DNA from 3 places in the Rhizobium sp. BK212 genome. Region 2 is predicted to be linked to each of the others. Evidence: riboswitches for the same ligand, from Rfam matches in the RefSeq annotation. Region 2 holds a riboswitch; each other region holds the start of a gene.

Region 1 (3,856 bases), on a different contig from region 2:
CTCGGCCCAGCGGTCGTAGCCGACGCTGGCGCCGACCTCGACGGCAAAGCCATCGATATGGATCGGCCGGGTGACCGCCTGGATCAGCAGCTTGGCAAAACGCTCCTCGCGCTGCGCCGTCAGAGCGAAGGCGACGACGATGAATTCGTCGCCGCCGAAGCGATAGACGCAATCGGCATTGCCGAGTGCACAGATGCGTCTGGCAACCTCGATCAACAGGACGTCGCCGCCCTTGTGGCCCACGAGATCGTTGACTTTCTTGAAGCCGTCGAGGTCGACGGAGAAGAGGGTGACGTTGCGATCCCACTCCTCGATCTCGGCCTCATCGTCCTTGATCGGCCGCGAGAGGATCTTACGCTCGAAGGCGTAGCGGTTCGGCAGTTTGGTGAGATGGTCGTGGGTTGCGGTCCAATCGGCCTTTGCCTGGGCGATGGCGCGCAGTTCCGTTTCCTTGCGCAGGTCGGCGATGCGCAGCACCGAATAGATGAAGCTCATGGCGCCGGCGATGCCGAGCGCCAGAACGAGCTTGTCGGCGCCGTACTCGCCGAAACCGGTCATGAAGAAGACAAGGCTGTCGTCAAGCTGCAACAGGGTGCAGAGGAGCCAGAGAGTAATCCCGAACCCGACGATCGAAACACATTGCCTTCCGGCCCTGCTCTGGAAAAATACCGGCACTGCGCCTTCTCCATCTCCACCCTTCGCGGAAATAGCACGAAAGTCTGAAATGTTCGTTGAAACCAGAAGGCGAATTATCGGAGGCGGCAGCCTCCTGATGTGCCGTCGAGGGACCGTGGGCGCCAGAGGAAAACGCCGAGCGAACCCTTGTCGTGGTTGGCAGAATGGCGGGCGCGGAAAAAAACGAAGGCGAGCGTGCCATGGCATCGCTCGCCCTTTTTCGTGCTTCAGGCGGTGACGATCAGCAGCGGGACGCTGACGATGAGACCGACCAGAACTGTGACTGTGGCGACACGCATCAAACGCAGGCGCCGCGTGCGCTCCCCACTCCAATCATATGTCATTCTTCCATCTCCTTGGGATAAGGAAGTAGTCCCCGCGAAACCGGGTTCAACAGAGATGACGCGATTTGCTTGTGTAAGGCTGGATAAGATCAGGACTCGCTAAAGCATCGGTCCGAAAATCGGAATCGATTTTCGGACCGATGCGAGGACTGAAAGTGTTAGAGCGTCCTTGTGCGTCCGAAAGGACGCACGGCGCTCTAATGCTGGAAGCGCAGAGACCAGCGCCGTCCATTGCTGGTCATGCGAATGACGGCGAGCGGCTCGATGTCGCTCAGCCAGAAAGAGGAGAGCGGCGCCTGAAGCACATGGGCGACCGCCGCCCGGATGACGGCTGCGTGACTGACGGCGATCACATGGCCGCCGAGGGCGGATTCGCTCTCCATCCAGTCGGCGACGCGTGTTCTCAAATCAAGAAGGCTCTCGCCGCCATGCGGGGCCGCTTCCGGATCGCTCATCCAGGCCATGAGGTTCTCAGGCTCTTCCGCCTCTATCGCGGCGATCGATCTGCCGGCCCAGCGGCCATGGTCGCAGTCGCGAAGCGCCGGATCGATCCGGGCTTGGAGGCGGAGCGCGTCAACAGTCTGGCGGGCGCGCAAAGCGGGGCTCGTGGCAACGCGATCGGCGTGGGGCAGGGCGGCCATCCTGCCGGCTTCTTCCGCCGCCTTGCCTTCCAGCGGTTCGTCGAGCGGGAACAGGGCCTTGCGGCTCGCCATCGTCGCGCCGTGGCAGATCCAGGTGAGGCGCGTATTCACGGTCGTTCTGATCTCCGGGAGTGCGGCTATGGCGCCGCAGGACGGCCCTTGGCCGACTTGTGAAGTTTCGTTGACAGTCTCTTCGGCGTGCAGATATAACCGTGCTGTTGCGGGTTTGGAAGCCGGTGGAAATCCGGCGCGGTCGCGCCACTGTGACCAGCGTGTCGAAAGCTCTTCGCGCTGGAAGTCAGACCCTACTGCACAAGCACTCTTTCGACTGAACGCGTCATTCCCGGAGGAATACATGTCTGACACCACTTTTGCGCCCGTCGCGGCACCGGCGCCGATCCCCCTGGGAGAGATCCTGCCATGGGCGATCTTCGGTGGCCTGCTGATGCTCATCGTTCTCTATTTTGTCGGCACCGAGGAAGGCGCGATGGCGCTGTTCAACGGGATGTATGTGCACGAATTCGTGCATGACGGCCGTCATCTCCTCGGCTTTCCCTGCCACTAGAGCGCGTCGCGATCTTTCAGATTCGCGCCTCACTTTAGGTCTTTGTTTTCGCATGTCGTTATCGCAAAACCGCTGCGCACTTTTGCGCGACATGCTTTAGGGGAGTTCCTGACATGGTTGGAAATCTTCTGCTTCGCGGCATGCTCGCGGGCCTGATTGCTGGCATCCTCGTTTTCGCTTTTGCGCATATCTTCGGCGAGCCGCTGGTCGATGCGGCGATCGCCTTCGAGGAGGCGACTGCCCAGGCGGCCGGTGAAGCTGCCGAACCTGAAATCGTCAGCCGCGCCACGCAGGCCGGTCTCGGCCTTTTCACCGGCGTCATGGCCTACAGCGTTGCCGTTGGCGGGCTCTTCGCTCTCGCCTTCGCTTTCGTGCACGGCCGTTTCAGCAGCCTTTCGGCGCGCGGCACCTCGGCCGTCATCGCCATTGCCGCCTTCGTGGCGATCGTCCTCGTTCCCGGTATCAAGTATCCGGCCAACCCGCCGGCGGTCGGCAATCCCGATACGATCGGCGTCAGGACCGAACTGTTCTTCCTGATGATCGTCGTCTCGCTCGCCGCGCTGATTGCCGCGGTGGCGCTGTCGCGCCGCCTCGCGGAGCGTTTCGGTCTCTGGAATGGCGCGATCATCGCCGGCATCGCTTATCTCGTCTTCATCGGCGTCGTGCTCTATCTGCTGCCGCCGATCAACGAGGTGCCGGAGAACTTCTCGGCGATGGTCCTCTGGCGGTTCCGCACGACTTCGCTCGGCATGCATGTGATCCTCTGGACAACCTTGGGCCTTACCTTCGGAGTGCTGGCGGAAAAGCGGCTTGCCGTTAAGGACGGTCAACGCGGCCGGCCGGCAACGGCATTTCACTGAACGCATCGAAGGGCACCGCTTGCCGGCGCCCTGAACTTTTCGGGCGGCCATGACAAGCAGCAGAACCATACCACTCGTGTCGACGGCGTTAGCCACCGCCGTCTTTTTTTGTGTGGTTGCTGGAAGCGCTCTTGCCCATAGCCCTAGCGGCGGCGGCAGCCATACCGGACTGGATATTCCGGAAATTTCCCATGGCGAGATGGCGGTGATTGCAGACTATCGCAGTGGGATCATCGACCTTGCTTCCCGTGCCGTCGATACCAACGAGCCGTTCCGCCGCGTCCTGAACTATGCCGAGATCCAGTATTCCTATTGTCTCTGGGGCCGGGTGCCGGGCAGCGTGACGGACGAGGAAAGCCCGTTCAACGAATGCGCCCATGCCTATCTCGCGGCGGCCAAGGCGGTCTTGCTGTCGATGCGCGAGATGCCGCAAGAGAGGGCTGCCGCGAATGAAATCATTTCCGCCGTCGACGCCGACATGACGCGGCGCGGCCTTGCGCTCGTCACCTGCCGGTTCAGCGGCGAGGCCTTCAACACCGCCGATGTCATCAAGCCACACTGGGGCAAGGTGCCACTTCATCCAGCCAGCATGGCGTCGCTGACCGGGCTCGCTGCATTGTTCGGCCTTGGTTTTTTTGGGCTTCGCCACTTCCTGCGGCCGAAGGCTCAATCGTCGGAATAGCGCTGCTCGCGCCATGGATCGCCGTAGATATGGTAGCCGTTCTTTTCCCAGAAGCCGGCTTCGTCGTCGGGCATCAGCTCGATGCGGCG
Region 2 (3,856 bases):
TTTCAATTCACTGGGAGAATACTATGCAAACTCAAAGCGACAAACTGGTCGTGCTCATCACCAAGGGCATCGAATCCGAACTGTCCTCCGTCGCCTTCACCATTGCCAATGGCGGCATCACCGCCGGGCTGAAGGTCTCGGTGTTCCTCACCAGCACCGGGATCGATCTGGTGCGCAAGGGTGGCCAGCGCATGACACAGGTGCCGCCGCTTGATCCGCTGTCGATGCTGATCGAGAATTTCCAGCAGCGCGGCGGCACGATCTGGGCCTGCCCGCCCTGCGTGACCTCGCGCGGTTACACGCAGGAGGACATGCTCGACGGTGTCGTCATCGTCGGCGCCAGCGCCATGCATGCCGAGATCAAGGAGGGCGCTGCGACGCTGTCGTTTTGACCGGAGGAGCCGGGCCGGGCGGAAGTATGAGGAGCCTCTCCCGCCGGTTTCGTCAGGCTTTGCGGGCCGGCGGCAAGCTCGGGGATGCGACAAGTGGTCTATTCTTGCGCTCGGCAATATACTTGTGAGATTGTGTCGATATACATGCGATAATGCCTGATGAGGGCAGCGCGGGGGCTTCGATGACATCCGTGAGGGTCAATGAGCTGATATCGGTGACGGGGCAGCCCGGCGCCGCGGACTTTGGTGCTTTCGCGGCAGACGGCTTTGCCGCCGTCATCAATGCCCGGCCGGATGGCGAGGAGCCGGGGCAACCCGGTAATGCAGCGGAGAAGGCTTCAGCCGCCGCCGCCGGGCTCGCCTACAGCTTCGTGCCGGTGAAGGGGGCCGAGATTACCGAGGCCGATATCCGCGCCTTTCAGGCGGCGATAGCTGAGGCGAAGGGGCCGGTCGTCGCCCATTGCAAGAGCGGCATACGGGCGCTGACGCTTTATGCGCTGGGCGAGGCGCTGGACGGGCGGATGAAGTCCGGGGATGTCGAGGCCTTTGGTCAAGGCCTCGGCTTCGATCTTGCCGGCGCGCGGCGCTGGCTGGAGAAGCGGGCAGGGCAGGTACCTCATGTGAAGGCCTTCTTCGAGCCCCGCACCTGCAGTGTGCAATATGTCGTTTCCGACCCGGCGACGAAACGCTGCGCCATCATTGACCCGGTGCTCGATTTCGACGAGATGTCGGGGGCGACGGGCACGGCCAATGCCGACGCCATCCTCGCCCATATCGAGAGCGAAGGGCTGACGGTCGAGTGGATCCTCGACACGCATCCGCATGCCGATCATTTCTCCGCTGCGTATTACCTCAAGGGAAAGACCGGTGCGCCGACGGCGATCGGCGCCCATGTCACCGACGTGCAGGCGCTCTGGAAGGAGATCTACAATTGGCCGGCGCTCGCGACCGACGGCTCGCAATGGGACCGGCTGTTTGCCGATGGCGAGACGTTCGAGATCGGCACGCTCAAGGCCCGCGTGATGTTTTCGCCCGGGCACACCCTCGCCTCGATCACCTATGTGATCGGCGACGCCGCCTTCGTGCACGATACGGTGTTCACGCCGGATTCCGGCACCGCCCGCACGGATTTCCCGGGCGGCAGCGCCAGCGCCCTCTGGCACACGATCCAGGCGATCCTGTCGCTGCCCGAGGAGACCCGGCTGTTTTCCGGTCACGACTATCAGCCGGGTGGCCGCCACCCGCGCTGGGAAAGCACGGTTGCCGCCCAGAAGCGCGCCAATCCGCATATATCGGGCATCGACGAGGCCGGCTTTGTGGCGCTGCGCCAGGCGCGCGACCGCACGCTGCCGAAGCCGAAGCTGATGCTGCACGCGCTGCAGGTCAATATCCGCGGCGGGCGGCTGCCCGAGCCGGAGGAGAACGGCCGGCGGTATCTGAAGATTCCGCTGGATGCGTTGTGACGGGGCGGCCCTGGCAACCGCCGCATCGTTCAAAGCGTGCTTCCTATAGCAGCCCCGGCGAAGTCATCCCCACCAATAGCAGCCGGCACCCATGTTCCCCGACTGCTTCATAGGCAAGGCAGTTTATCGCAAGGAAGCGCTTTTCGCCGCAATATCAACCGACCGCCACCGGCAGTTTGCGCACCGAACGGCGGCGCGCAGCCATGCGCGCGATATATTTATCCGCCGGTGGTGCGGCGCCCTCTGAATAATCATTGACGGCGCGCGGGCAGGCGACGTAACTGGGGGAGACGGTTCCCTGAAGATGACTCCAAGGGGATTAATAGGGAACACGGTGAGGACGACCCAGTAGGGACCGAGACCGTGGCTGCCCCCGCAACTGTAAGCGGATTGTCGATCTCGGGGTTGATCGCGGAGCGATCATGCCCTTGGCCTAAAGGCCACGCCACTGCGGATATCGCGGGAAGGCGGATGAAAGACGGATATCCGCAAGCCAGGAGACCTGCCGTCAATCGCGATCCAATCAACCGGGCGGGGATGCCCGGACAAGGAACAGACATGATTGTCCTTCTGAACCTTCGCCTGATATCGGCATGCATCCGTCTCGATTGGGCCTCCCGCGGCTAGTCTACGCGTCAGCGTGACTTCAGCGTTGCGTATATGCGCGCGGCGCGGCCGTGCCTGTTTTCCCATCATCGAGGTTTTCATGCGTCAATTTCTCGCCATCATGACATTTACCTTCGGGCTGGCCGGCCTTGCGGCACCAAGCTTGGCCGCGACCCAATATCCCCTGACCGTCAGCAATTGCGGCCAGCAGGTGACGTTCCAGAAGGCGCCCGCCAGGATCGTTTCGATCGGCCAGGGCATGACTGAAATTCTGTTCTCGCTCGGCCTTGCCGACAAGATCGCCGGAACCGCCGTCTGGGTTGGCCCTGTCCTGCCGCAATATGCCGAGGCCAACAGCAAGATAAAACGCCTCGCCGACAACGATCCGAGCTTCGAATCCGTCGTCGGGCAGGAGCCCGACCTCGTGGCGGCCGAGTTCGAATGGCATGTCGGCGCGCAGGGCTCCGTCGGCAAGCGGGAGCAGTTCAAGGATCTCGGGATCAATAGTTATCTCGCGCCGGCCGATTGCGTCGCCAAGGTCAACACCGATGGCGGCGACGGTGTGCGTGGGGAGCTGTTCACGATGGACCTGATCTACCGGGAAATCGCTGAACTCTCGGAGATCTTCGACGTCAAGGAGCGCGGCGATGCGCTGATTTCCAAGCTGAGGAAGCGCGAGGCGGATGCCGTGGCGTCGATATCGGGCGCGACGGGCAAGAGCCTGCCGGTCGTCTTCTGGTTTTCCAGCAAGGAGGTCAACGGCGACGCCTTCATTGCCGGCAAGAACAGCGCGCCTGCCTATATCCTCAAGACGATCGGCGCGAAGAACGTCGTGACAACCGAAGAGGAATGGCCGCTGGTCGGCTGGGAAACTATCGCCCAGGCGAACCCGGCGGTGATCGTGCTGGCGACCATGGACCGTCGCCGTTATGCGGCCGACGATCCCAAGGTCAAGCTCGACTTTCTCGAGAACGACCCTGTGACCAGGGAACTCGATGCCGTCAGGAACAGGCACTTCGTGATGATGGATGCGCAGTCGATGAACCCGACGATCCGCACGATCGACGGCATCGAGACATTGGCGAAGGGCATCAAGTCCTTCGGCCTGGCACAGTGAAGACAGTATCGCTCAGGCAGCAGGGATGGTGGGCGCTCGCCGCGCTCACCATTGCCGCGCTTCTCCTTCTTGGACTGATGATCAGTCTCGCCGTTTCCATCGGCGAGATTGCCATCCCGCTTGCGACGACGGCTGAGGCGGTTTCGAACCGCCTGTTCGGAACCGATTTCGAGCTCAGCCGCATCCACCAGGGCATCGTCTGGGATTATCGGCTGAGCCGCGCCCTGGTCGCGGCCAGCGCCGGCGCGTCGCTCTCGCTCTGCGGCGCCATCCTGCAG
Region 3 (3,856 bases), on a different contig from region 2:
TCGATCAGATAGGCCCACAGCGCATTGAGATCGTCGAGATCAACATTGGAGAAAGGGACGAGCCCGGCATCCGGCTTCGCGTCACCCGGCAGCACCGCGATCAATGCACCGGCGCGGGACGCTGCGGCATGCAGCGCTTCCAGCGCATAGTGAAAATAGCTGGCGCCGCCGAGCGCCCGCACGATAATCAGCTTGGCATGCCGCGCCGTGCGCTCGACATAGGTATCGACCGACATCGGATGCTTGAGGCTCATCAGGCTGGCGAGCCGCAACGAATGCTGCCCACCGCGATCGCGACGGGCGGCCGCGATCGCGGCAAGCTCGCTGTCGGCAGCCGACAGGAACAGGATTTCGCCCGGCGTCTGCCCGAGGTCAATCGCCTCCTCGCCGTCGCTGATCGTTCCCTGCTGGGCCAGAAGCAGATGCATTGGTTTATGCCAGCTCTTCGATTGCCGTCCTCACCGCGTCCTGATCCATCTCGTGCAGGCCGATGACGACGAGGCGCGTCGTGCGTTTTTCGCCTGGAGCCCAGGCGCGGTCGAAATAATGATCGATGCGGCTGCCGACAGCCTGGAGCTGCAGGCGCATCGGCTTGCCAGCGATATCGACGAAACCCTTGAGGCGCAGCACGTCATGGGTTGATATGATCGTCTTCAGCTTCTCGACGAAGCCGGCGGGATCGGCAACGGGTCCGAGATCGACGACGAAGCTGTCGAACTCGTCGTGGTCGTGCGGCGCGCCGTCTTCATGCTCCAGCTCATGATGCGACTTGCGATTGGCGACATCGTCCTCGGTGCCGATACCGAGGCCGAGCAGGATGCCGGCCGAGACTTCGCCGTTCTTCGCCTCGATGATCGCGGGCTTGCGCACCGTGCGGGAGGCAACCTCGTCGCGCACCCTGATAAGACCTGCCGCGTCGATCAGGTCGGTCTTGTTGAGCACGATGAGATCGGCGCAGGTGAGCTGATCCTCGAACAGCTCCTCGATCGGGCTTTCGTGATCGAGCGATTCATCCTCGGCGCGGCGCGCATCGACGGCATCATGGTCGTCGGCGAACCGGCCGGCGGCAACGGCGGCGCTATCGACCACCGTGATGACGCCGTCGACGGTCACTTGCGTGCGGATATCGGGCCAGTTGAAAGCGGCGACCAGCGGCTGCGGCAGGGCGAGGCCCGAGGTTTCGATGACGATGTGGTCGGGCCGCTGTTCGCGCTCGAGCAGCTTCGTCATCGTCGGAATGAAATCGTCGGCGACAGTGCAGCAGATGCAACCATTGGTGAGTTCGATGATGTCGTCCTCGGTGCAATTCTCCGCGCCGCAGCCCTTCAGCACGTCACCGTCGACACCGAGATCGCCGAATTCGTTGATGATGAGCGCGATCTTCTTGCCGCCGGCATTGGTGAGCAGGTTGCGGATCATCGTGGTCTTACCGGCGCCGAGGAAGCCGGTGATGACGGTTGCGGGAATTTTCTGCTGGTTCATGAACTTAACCCTTCATTTTCAGCGGCAGGCCTGCCGCGATGAAATAAACTTCGGCGGCCTTCGCCGCGATCGATTGGTGCAGCCGGCCGGCATGATCGCGGAAATCCCGCGCCATGCGATTGTCAGGCACGATGCCGAGGCCGACCTCGTTGGAAACGAAAACGAGCCGCGCCTTCGCGGCGGGCAGGAAATCGGCGAGCGCTGCAAATTCCGCCGGCATGTCGCGCTCCTCCATCATCAGATTGGTGACCCAGAGCGTCAGGCAGTCGATCAGCACGATGCGCCCTTCGCCGTCGATGGCGCCAAGCTTGCCGACGAGATCGAGCGGCTCCTCATGCGTCGTCCAGGACGGACCGCGGTCGGCCTTGTGCTGAGTGATACGCGCCTGCATCTCCTCGTCCCAGGCCCGGCCGGTGGCAAGGTAGTGGCGGTCGAGGCCGGTCGCGGTGACGAGAGCTTCGGCGAAGCGGGATTTGCCAGAGCGCGCGCCGCCGAGGATGAAGATGGTGGTCATGCTCAGACGCTCCTCAGGGAGGGTGCGTAGCCGTGGCTTGTTCCGAGTGCACCTTTTTCGACTGCTGGGGGGACCGAGTATTCGACATAAGCGGCCGAAAGCACTCCTCTTGCAGGGCTGCTTGGAGGCGTCGCGAGCGCCGCACCAGGCCGCGCTGAATTCAATCGTTCAGCCAAGACAACCTCCGTGCTGGCAACGGGCGTAGTGCCCAGGTGTGGGCTTCTGGCCCGGCACGTAATGGCAGGTCTCCTGGCTCGCGGTTATCGGCCGCGATCGGGGCAGACCGGAAACCGGTCGCCCTGATCGTGCCGGCGGATCATCCTCGCCTTCCCGGCTGCATTGGTGAAAAGGTGGACGATTCGTAGATTTAGAGGCGTCCGACCCCGGTTGATCACCATGCATCTCCAGTGGCTTTTCCGGCATATCGCCCATCCCGCCCGCTTGCATGATTGCAAGCCGCCGGCCGGAAAGGCTCGGTGCCGGATGGAAGACCCTGACCGCTCTACAGTCGCGGGGTCGGCTGTGATGAAGGCGCCCGGTTTGGGTCCGCCCCTTCACATTCCCTTTTCATCCGGAAGGGCGCAACACCGATCCGGAACCATCCGTTATGTCAGGATGGTCGGGCGACCATCCGTTGAGGGATGGTTAGGCAAGCCGGGGTGTGAAGTCAACCGGCCTTGACGGCCGGTCAGCTTCCGACCAGATGGCCCAACCCTATCAACACGACTTACTCTACCTAAAATATCGTCATTTATCATAGGCTTACGTCATAAATATTTGTCCCGGGCGCCGGCTTTTCGCCGCAATTGCGTCGCAAGCGGACTGCGCGACCATCTCCGCCCTTGACCGGGCCTCTCCCCGCCTAGTTGTCTAGCCATGCTTATGAAATTGGATCGGCGCCGTTTCCGGGCGCTGCGTGTTTTCTTCGATCCGGGCCGCCTGCGGGCGCTGACCCGCCGCAGCGAGGTCGGCCTGTCACTGGCGGGCGCCGTCGTCGGCATCATCTCGGGTCTCGCCGTCACCGGTATGAGCTACGTCTCGAGCGAGCTGCATCAGCTGGTCTTCGGCATCGCCGATAGCGAGCGGCTGAGCTCATCCGAGATCGAGAACAAGATGCTGCTGCTCACCGCGCCCGTCATCGGCGGCGCCCTGCTCGGCCTGTTGCTCCTGGTGCTGGCGAAACGGCGCAAGAAGCCGATGGTCGACCCGATCGAAGCCAATGCGCTGCATGGCGGCCGTCTATCCTTGACCGACAGCATCATCGTTGCCGTCCAGAACCTGATCTCCAACGGGTTCGGCGCCTCGGTCGGACTGGAGGCCGGCTATACCCAGCTTGCCGCCGGCCTTGCCTCGAAATTCGGCCTGAAGCTGCAGCTTCGCCGCTCCGACCTGCGCATCCTCGTCGGCTGCGGCGCGGCGGGCGCCATCGCCGCAGCCTTCAACGCGCCGCTGACCGGCGCCTTCTATGCCTTCGAGCTGATCATCGGCACCTATACAATCGTGTCGCTGACACCCGTCGTCGTCTCAGCTCTCATTTCCACCCTTGTCGCAAGGCTGCTTGCCGATGGTGATTTCACCATCGATATCGGCAGCTTCGGCTCGGTCGTGCCGGCCGACTATATCCCGGCGCTGCTGCTCGGCGCCTTCTGCGCCGGCATCGGTATCCTGATCATGCAGGGCGTCTCCTTCGTCGAGGAACTGGCGCGCAAGAGTTCGATCGCCCCACCCTTCCGCCCGGCGCTCGGTGGCGTCATCGTCGGGCTCTTGGCGATGATCTCGCCGCAGGTGCTCTCGGCCGGCCACGGCGCGCTGCATCTCAACCTCTCCCGCGAGGTGGCGATCCCGACACTGATCGGTCTC

The links. Region 2 has a riboswitch for cobalamin ahead of FHT79_RS06000 (ABC transporter substrate-binding protein). Riboswitches for the same ligand answer to the same signal wherever they lie in the genome.
Region 1: another riboswitch for cobalamin. It lies ahead of FHT79_RS21495 (CbtB domain-containing protein); the one in region 2 lies ahead of FHT79_RS06000 (ABC transporter substrate-binding protein).
Region 3: another riboswitch for cobalamin. It lies ahead of cobU (bifunctional adenosylcobinamide kinase/adenosylcobinamide-phosphate guanylyltransferase); the one in region 2 lies ahead of FHT79_RS06000 (ABC transporter substrate-binding protein).

Annotation. Positions count from the first base shown of each region.
Region 1 covers NZ_JACIFS010000007.1:23,508-27,363, reverse strand. Annotated here, with positions in the region: gene FHT79_RS21505 (bifunctional diguanylate cyclase/phosphodiesterase) at 1-675, opposite strand, end outside; gene FHT79_RS21500 (histidine phosphatase family protein) at 1,217-1,771, opposite strand; adenosylcobalamin (AdoCbl) riboswitch at 1,860-2,002, shown strand; gene FHT79_RS21495 (CbtB domain-containing protein) at 2,016-2,225, shown strand; gene FHT79_RS21490 (CbtA family protein) at 2,339-3,085, shown strand; gene FHT79_RS21485 (hypothetical protein) at 3,135-3,767, shown strand; gene FHT79_RS21480 (sulfite oxidase-like oxidoreductase) at 3,752-3,856, opposite strand, start outside.
Region 2 covers NZ_JACIFS010000002.1:196,842-200,697, reverse strand. Annotated here, with positions in the region: gene FHT79_RS06010 (DsrE family protein) at 24-392, shown strand; gene blh (bifunctional sulfur transferase/dioxygenase Blh) at 575-1,855, shown strand; cobalamin riboswitch at 2,130-2,380, shown strand; gene FHT79_RS06000 (ABC transporter substrate-binding protein) at 2,562-3,578, shown strand; partial or broken gene FHT79_RS05995 (iron ABC transporter permease) at 3,575-3,856, shown strand, end outside.
Region 3 covers NZ_JACIFS010000003.1:14,698-18,553, reverse strand. Annotated here, with positions in the region: gene cobN (cobaltochelatase subunit CobN) at 1-428, opposite strand, end outside; gene cobW (cobalamin biosynthesis protein CobW) at 433-1,482, opposite strand; gene cobU (bifunctional adenosylcobinamide kinase/adenosylcobinamide-phosphate guanylyltransferase) at 1,487-1,996, opposite strand; cobalamin riboswitch at 2,218-2,614, opposite strand; gene FHT79_RS10065 (chloride channel protein) at 2,873-3,856, shown strand, end outside.